Regions from separate parts of the Caballeronia sp. LjRoot31 genome, predicted to be linked through region 2. Evidence: riboswitches for the same ligand, from Rfam matches in the RefSeq annotation. Region 2 holds a riboswitch; the other holds the start of a gene.
The links. Region 2 has a riboswitch for cobalamin ahead of cobG (precorrin-3B synthase). Riboswitches for the same ligand answer to the same signal wherever they lie in the genome.
Positions count from the first base shown of each region.

Region 1: it holds a riboswitch for cobalamin, as region 2 does, so the genes downstream of both, ACSQ8V_RS09755 (TonB-dependent receptor domain-containing protein) here and cobG (precorrin-3B synthase) in region 2, are expected to answer to the same signal.

Region 1 covers NZ_CAXURX020000001.1:2,204,786-2,208,429, reverse strand. Annotated here, with positions in the region: gene ACSQ8V_RS09760 (ABC transporter ATP-binding protein) at 1-1,052, shown strand, start outside; adenosylcobalamin (AdoCbl) riboswitch at 1,326-1,478, shown strand; gene ACSQ8V_RS09755 (TonB-dependent receptor domain-containing protein) at 1,871-3,644, shown strand, end outside.
Region 2 covers NZ_CAXURX020000002.1:998,863-1,002,506, reverse strand. Annotated here, with positions in the region: gene cbiE (precorrin-6y C5,15-methyltransferase (decarboxylating) subunit CbiE) at 1-999, opposite strand, end outside; cobalamin riboswitch at 1,135-1,311, shown strand; gene cobG (precorrin-3B synthase) at 1,434-2,717, shown strand; gene ACSQ8V_RS22870 (precorrin-8X methylmutase) at 2,710-3,336, shown strand; gene ACSQ8V_RS22865 (precorrin-2 C(20)-methyltransferase) at 3,337-3,644, shown strand, end outside.

The sequences.
Region 1 (3,644 bases), on a different contig from region 2:
CCGAAGTCAACGTAATCAAGGTATCGAAGCAGTACGGCGAATCACGCGCGCTGGACGACGTATCCATCCGTTTCGCGGAGGGCGGCCTCTATGGGCTGCTCGGACCGTCAGGCAGCGGCAAGACAACGCTCCTGCGCATGATTGCCGGCTTTGTGTTCCCGGACAGCGGGCAGATTCGCATCGACGATCAGCCGGTCGAACGCTTGCCCGTGGAGCGGCGGGAGATCGGCATGGTGTTCCAGAACTATGCGTTGTTCCCAAATATGAATGTGGCCGACAACGTCGCATTCGGGTTGTCCGTGAGGCATGTGGACAAGAGCGAGATCAAGCGCCGGGTGGGGGAGGTGCTGGATCTCGTGCAACTCGGCAGCCTGCACGCACGCGGGATCAATCAATTGTCGGGCGGGCAGCGCCAGCGCGTCGCACTGGCGCGCGCCATTGTGACGCGTCCTCGCGTGTTGCTGCTCGACGAACCGCTGAGCGCGCTGGACAAATCTTTGCGAGTGGACATGCAGGTCGAATTGCGCCGCATCCAGCGCGATGTCGCGATCACGACCGTATTCGTCACGCACGACCAGGAAGAAGCGCTTACGTTGAGTGATCGTGTAGGTATCCTGCGCGATGGACGATTGATCCAGGAAGGGACCGCACGCGAACTCTACGATCAACCGGCCAGCGAGTTCGCCGCCACTTTTCTCGGCGATGCCAACATTCTCAACGGTCGACTGGAGACCGGTGGCATGCGCATTAACGATGGCAGCTTGATTCGTTTCGGATCGCGCTCCGCTGTATCTGGTCAGATGAAGTGTGCGGTACGTCCCGAGAAAATCGCGCTCCAGCGTGCAACGGGCGCGGCCGCGCCGAGCGCGCATAACCGGCTGACGGCACAGGTTGCCCATCACGTCTTTGCCGGTGTGAATACAACCTATATGCTCGACTGGTGCGGCCAGCGGCTCAAGGTCCATGTGCAAAACTCCGGCGAGGACCTGATCCCGGTCGGCTCGCAAGTGACGTTGAGTTGGTCGCCCGACAGCACGATCCTGGTCCACTAAGGAGCTTTCAAGATCCGCATACCCTCTGGCGCGGGGCAGGGGATAGTAATTCCGTTCGTCCTGGGTCTAGTCCGGGAGATCAGGCACATGTCGGATCGGAGGTGGCGCGCTCAGAGTCCCACCCCCGACCGTCTCCAACGTGATTGCACTCAATACGCAAATATTCCGAAAGGTCGCTGGCGATAACCAGCAGGCATGAATCTCGTGCTGCCAGGGGCACCCGCACCGCCGGTTACTCAATAACCCCGACTTGATAGTGTCGATGGGGATTCGGAAGTAAAATGCGCGCATACGACTCGTGGAAGCTGGTGTAAATCCAGCACGGTCGCGCCACTGTGACCGGTTTCAGCACAAACCGGAAGTCAGACCTCGGCGTCGTATACCTCTTTTCTGACTTTGGGGCGCGCACTCCCCGGGAGACAAACATGACCGATGACCGATACTGCCCGCGATCCTGGCTTACAGCCAGAGCGGCATCCCCTCGATTGGCCCGCCTAGACCCACATAGACCCGCATAAGTGAATTCGGCTGCCCGCTTGGGGCGTGATCGATTGCGCAGGCGAGGTGGGCATCAGCGGTTCGCCAGGACCAGCACCCGAGACATGGGCGCATCTGCCGCGCGAGAGAACTCACCGCCACTTAAAAGTGCCTTGGCCGCTGCGCGTCATCGCGGGTTGATCTCGTCTATCGCGTGGACGGCAGGCCGGTGACGCCTCCAGGGAGGCCCGCGTTTCGTCATTGCCGCCATCCGAAATCGACATGCTGCGTTTGCGCTCGCAGCACGTCGTCCAATCTTCCAATAAAAAGGTTTTCCCCGTATGAAGTTCCGTCATTTCATCCTCACCTCTGCGTTGACGGTTTCGGCATGGCAGGTCGCGCAGGCCGCGGACGACTCGTCGTTTCCGCAGCCGGAGCAGCTTCCGGACGCAGCCACGCTGCCGAATATTCTCGTCACCGGCGACATGCAGCACCTGCCGCAATCGTTCGATCAACGCTATGCGTCGACGCAGGTCCTGACCCGCGCGGATCTCGACCGTTTGTCGCCGAGTGACCCGAGCATCACGCAAGCCCTCGCCACGTTGCCAGGCGTCACTATTTCACAAAACGGCGGCCCAGGATCTTCTGCTGCCGTCAGCATTCGTGGATCATCGGGAAGTCAGGTTGCGGTGTTCATAGATGGTATCCGCGTTGGTTCTGCGACTACGGGTCAAGCCGAGTGGGCCGACCTTCCGACCTCCGCCTTTGACCGTGTCGAAGTGATCTCAGGACCGGCGGCCGCTTCATTCGGTGCGGACGCGGTGGGCGGCGTCGTGCAACTCTTCACGAACCGCGCGGCCAATCAACCCAACCAGACTACGATTTCAACAGGCGGTGGTTCGAACAAAACGTTCGATACACAGATCCGCACTTCAGGCAGTATTTCGTCCACGGGTCCGCTCGCGGCACTGGCCGGACTGACCTATTCCTTGGGACTGCACGACTACAATACCGCGGGAATCGATGCGACCCAGCCCGGGGCTTACGGGCACGAGGATGGCCGCAACCCGTACCATGCTCAGGACGTGGATGCGCGTTTAGGCTATGCGCACGACAACTGGTCGATCTCCACATTCGCGCTCTATCACCGGTCCGATCTGTCCTACGACAATGCCGGCGGCGATAACCGGCAGCTTGATCATCAACTGACGACCGGCGTTGCGTTTCATCTGGACATCACGCCGTTCACGCAGTTTGACCAGTCTGTCGGCTACTCCACGGATCGACAGTTCCTCTATGCGAACAACCCGGCCATCCCGACCGATGAGATCGACTCGACGCGCTTAAGCACGTCGACCTCGCTGACCCATCAGGAGCGTGGTCAAACGCTCTTCAGTCTGCCACTGTCCGGTGAAACCAAGCTCGCCTACGACTTCACCCGCGAGCAAGCCTTCCTGCCGGTCGACATCCCCACGGGCGTGCCGACGCGCAACGATTCAGCCGTCTCGCTCCATCAATCAGTCACGCTCGGCGCGTTGACGGTGTTCCTGGCGGGACGCCACGAGATCATCCAGGGCCGGTCGATCAATACCGGCAATGTTGCTGTCGCTTATGCAATTACGCCGGTTTATACGGCACGCATTTCGTATGGCAACGCATTCCGCCTGCCGACTTTTAACGACCTGTACTACCCGGGTTACGCGAACCCTAATCTGCAGCCTGAGCGCAGCGATACGGTCGAGGCAGCGCTTGACGCGGCCTCTTCGTTCGGTACCTTCACGGCCGCTGTTTATGACACCCGCGTGCACGACCTCATCACTTACGACTCGGTGACCTTTCTGCCCGTGAATGTAGGCCGCGCGCACATTCAGGGCATCGACCTGTCGTACAAGGGCACGCTTGGTAAATCGACACCGGTCAGTCTCGCGGTCGGCATTTTGAATCCGCAGGATGTGACCGACCGGACGTGGCTCAACCGCCGTCCGCGTCAGACCGTCAGCCTGAACATCGATCACACATGGGACGAGTTTCACCTGCACGCGCTGAGCACGGGCATCTCCTTGCTTTACGGAGGATCGACCTACGACGACCAGTTCAACGCGACGTATCTGCCGT
Region 2 (3,644 bases):
CATGTCTGGCGTGGTCACTCCACCGCCGATAAAAATAGCATCGGGCTCGGGAAGTCCGGCCAACGCGCCCGGCGCTTCGCCCTCGACCAGTTGTAGTCCGGGCACGCCGAGCGCATCGCGATTGTGTTCGATCAGGCGTTGACGCTGACCATTCGCTTCGATCGCGATGGCACGGCAACTCGGGTGCGTGCGCATCCATTCGATACCAATCGACCCGCATCCCGCGCCCACGTCCCACAGCAGTTCGCCCGGCTCGGGCGCAAGCCGCGACAGCGTGATCGCGCGGACATCGCGTTTCGTGAGCTGGCCGTCGTGCCGGTATGCATCGTCGGGAAGACCGGGCGTCAGCGGCAAGCGCAGCGCGTGGCTCTCTGCAATGCATTCGATCGCCACCAGATTGAGCGCGGCCACGTCACTTGCCGTCCACGCGCTGGCCACGCGATCGATACGGCGCTCCTCATCGCCGCCGAGATGCTCGAACACGCTCAGGCGGCTTGCGCCGAAGCCGCGCTTTGTCAGCAACCCAGCGACCGCGGCGGGACTCGCAGCGTCAGCGCTTAGAACAATCAGGCGCGCGCCGGGATGAAGCTGCGTTTCGAGCGCCGCGACCGGCCGCCCAACCAGCGACACCACCGCGACGTCCTGGAGCGCCCAGTGCAAACGCGCGGCGGCCAGCGACAACGAAGATGGCGCGGGCACTACGCTGAATTCATCCGCAGCCAGTTCGCGGGCGAACGTCGTGCCGACGCCGAACATCATCGGGTCGCCGCTTGCAAGCACGCACACCCGTCCACGTTCGTGACGATGTTCGAGTACCGACGCGATCGTGAACGGCGTAGGCCATACGCGACGTTCGCCGCCAATCCGGGCGGGCAACAACGCGAGATGACGCGCGCCGCCAAAAATCGTATCGGCAGCAAGCAGCGCCTGGCGCGCGTGCCGGCTCAGGCCGCGCCAGCCATCCTCCCCGATCCCTACCACGGTCAACCACGGTGACATCCGCCGATCCTCGCTTGATTCATTCACTGCTTGATTCATTCACTGATTACGCCGCGTCTGCAACGTGGTCGAGACAATCCGGTTAAAGCACATCCGGCCTGCCGCCAATGCGCTTTAACCGCCGCAAAAACGGGCATAATACCGCGGTTAGTCGGTGCCCTTACGGGCCTAACAGGGAACACAGCAGAACTGTGGCTGCCCCCGCAATTGTACGCAGCGAGTCCGCGCTCCACTGCCACTGGTTTCGACTGGGAAGGCCGGTACGGACGGCGACCTGCAAGCCAAGAGACCTGCCGACCGGAATTCTTCGTGCAAGCCAGCATCGGGCGGGGTGTACCGATGCCGCGAACGTGCCATCCTCTCAAAGGGTCCGGCATGCTCGAGGCGCCGCGCGAGACCGAACGGGTCACGCTTTGAACGAACCACTCACTACTATGCACCTATTACCGCAAGCATCGCGGCCGTCGGCTTGCCCGGGGCTGATGCGGATTGTGCCTGCGCGTGACGGCGGCCTGTGCCGCATTCGCCTCGCATGGGGCGAACTGAGTGCGGCGCAGGCGCGGGTGGTGGCGCACGCGTCGCGGACGTTCGGTTCAGGTTTCATCGACGTGACCAATCGCGCGAATCTGCAGATCCGCGGCGTAAGGGAAGACTCGCAGGAAGTGCTCGTCTCGCGGCTCGTCGACGCGGGACTCGGCCCTCTCACGCCAGGTTCCGACGACCAGCGTAACGTCATGTCCAGTCCGCTGGCGGGCCTCGATCCGCACGCCTTGCTCGACGCCGCATCGCTCGTTTCCACGTTAATCGGGCAGATGCAGCGCGACGCGCGGTTGCACGAGCTATCGCCGAAATTTGCGTTGATGGTGGATAGTGGCGAGCGCCTTGCGATGCTCGATCATCCTCATGATGTCTGGCTTTCAGCGATATCGGCGGAACGGTTTGTATTCGGGCTTGCGGGCTGTCCACCGCGGTTTGAAAACGATGCGCCTGCGTTGGCTGCGGTGAAAACCGGCCACGTCCCCGCGTTGGTCGATGCGCTGTTGCATACCTTCCTCGATCTCGCGCAGCCCTGGCAGTCCAGAATGCGCGATCTGCTGACGACGTGTTCCATCGAAGACATTCTTGGCCGCGTTCAGGAGAAGCTTGGTTTCCCTTTGGATCGTGACGTTGAACACTGGCGCCGTCCCATATCCGATGCAAGGCTGCGTTTCGGCGTGCATCGTCAAGGGACGGGCGACAGCGTGTGCGTTGGTGCGCAAGTCCCGCTCGGGCGCCTGGATGCCGCGACGCTGTTCGCACTTGCCGATCTCGCGCCACGATTACGCATGACGCCGTGGCAAAGCGCCATGCTGCTCGATGTTCCGTCTGCCGAGGCCCAAGCGGTGGTTGAACAACTCGCTGCACTCGGCCTCGCGACAGACCCCGACGAACCATTCGCGCGCCTGATTGCGTGTACAGGTTCGCAAGGCTGCGCGAAAAGTTTCGCCGATACCAAAGCCGACGCGCACCTTCTCGCGCGGTCCATGCCACCAGCAGGCAACGTCCACCTTAGCGGCTGCCCGCGCTCATGCGCGGCGGCGCACCGTGTGGAAACCACCTTGATTGCCGTCGCTCCCGGTCGCTACGATCTTTACGGCAATGCGCCTGAGGCCGTTGCCCGCCATCTCACCATTGAACAGGCAGCCCGCTGGCTAGCCCGGAGCCACTCTGATGCTTGACTACATTCGCGACGGCCAGGCGATCTATCGCGCGTCGTTTGCGACTATCCGCGCCGAGGCCAACCTCTCGGCCATTCCAGCCGATCTCGAGAAACTTGCCGTGCGTGTGATCCATGCATGTGGCATGACGGATGTGATAGATGACCTCGTGTTCTCACCCGGCGCGGGCACGGCAGGCCGCTCAGCGCTTGGTCAAGGCGCCTCCATTCTCTGCGATGCACGCATGGTCGCCGAAGGCATCACGCGTGCGCGATTGCCGGCAAACAACCGCGTGATCTGCACGCTCAACGATCCATCCGTGCCTGAACGCGCTCGCGCGCTTGGCAACACGCGCTCGGCCGCCGCGCTCGAATTGTGGCGGCCGGATCTTGAAGGCAGCGTGGTGGTGATCGGCAATGCGCCCACCGCGCTCTTCCATCTGCTCGACATGCTCGACGCGGGCGCGCCCAAACCTGCGTTGATCCTGGGCTTTCCGGTGGGTTTTATCGGCGCGGCGGAATCGAAGGCACTGCTTGCCGCCGATAGCCGCGGCGTGCCCTTCGTCGCGTTACGCGGCCGGCGTGGCGGCAGCGCGATGGCGGCGGCGGCCGTGAACGCACTGGCAACGGAGACTGAATAGATGAGCGGACGCCTCTATGGCCTCGGTGTCGGTCCTGGCGACCCCGAGCTGATAACAGTAAAGGCACTGCGTTTGCTGACCTCCGCGCAGGTGGTCGCTTACTTCGTGGCGAAGGGCAAGAAAGGCAATGCGTTCGGGATCATTGAAGGGCATCTCAACGAGACGCAAACGCGTTTGCCGCTGGTGTATCCGGTCACGACCGAAGCGCTGGAGCCGCCGCTTTGCTATGAAACGATCATCGGCAACTTCTACGATGAATCCGCCATCCGCATCGCGGATCATCTGGAAGCGGGCCGCGATGTGGCCGT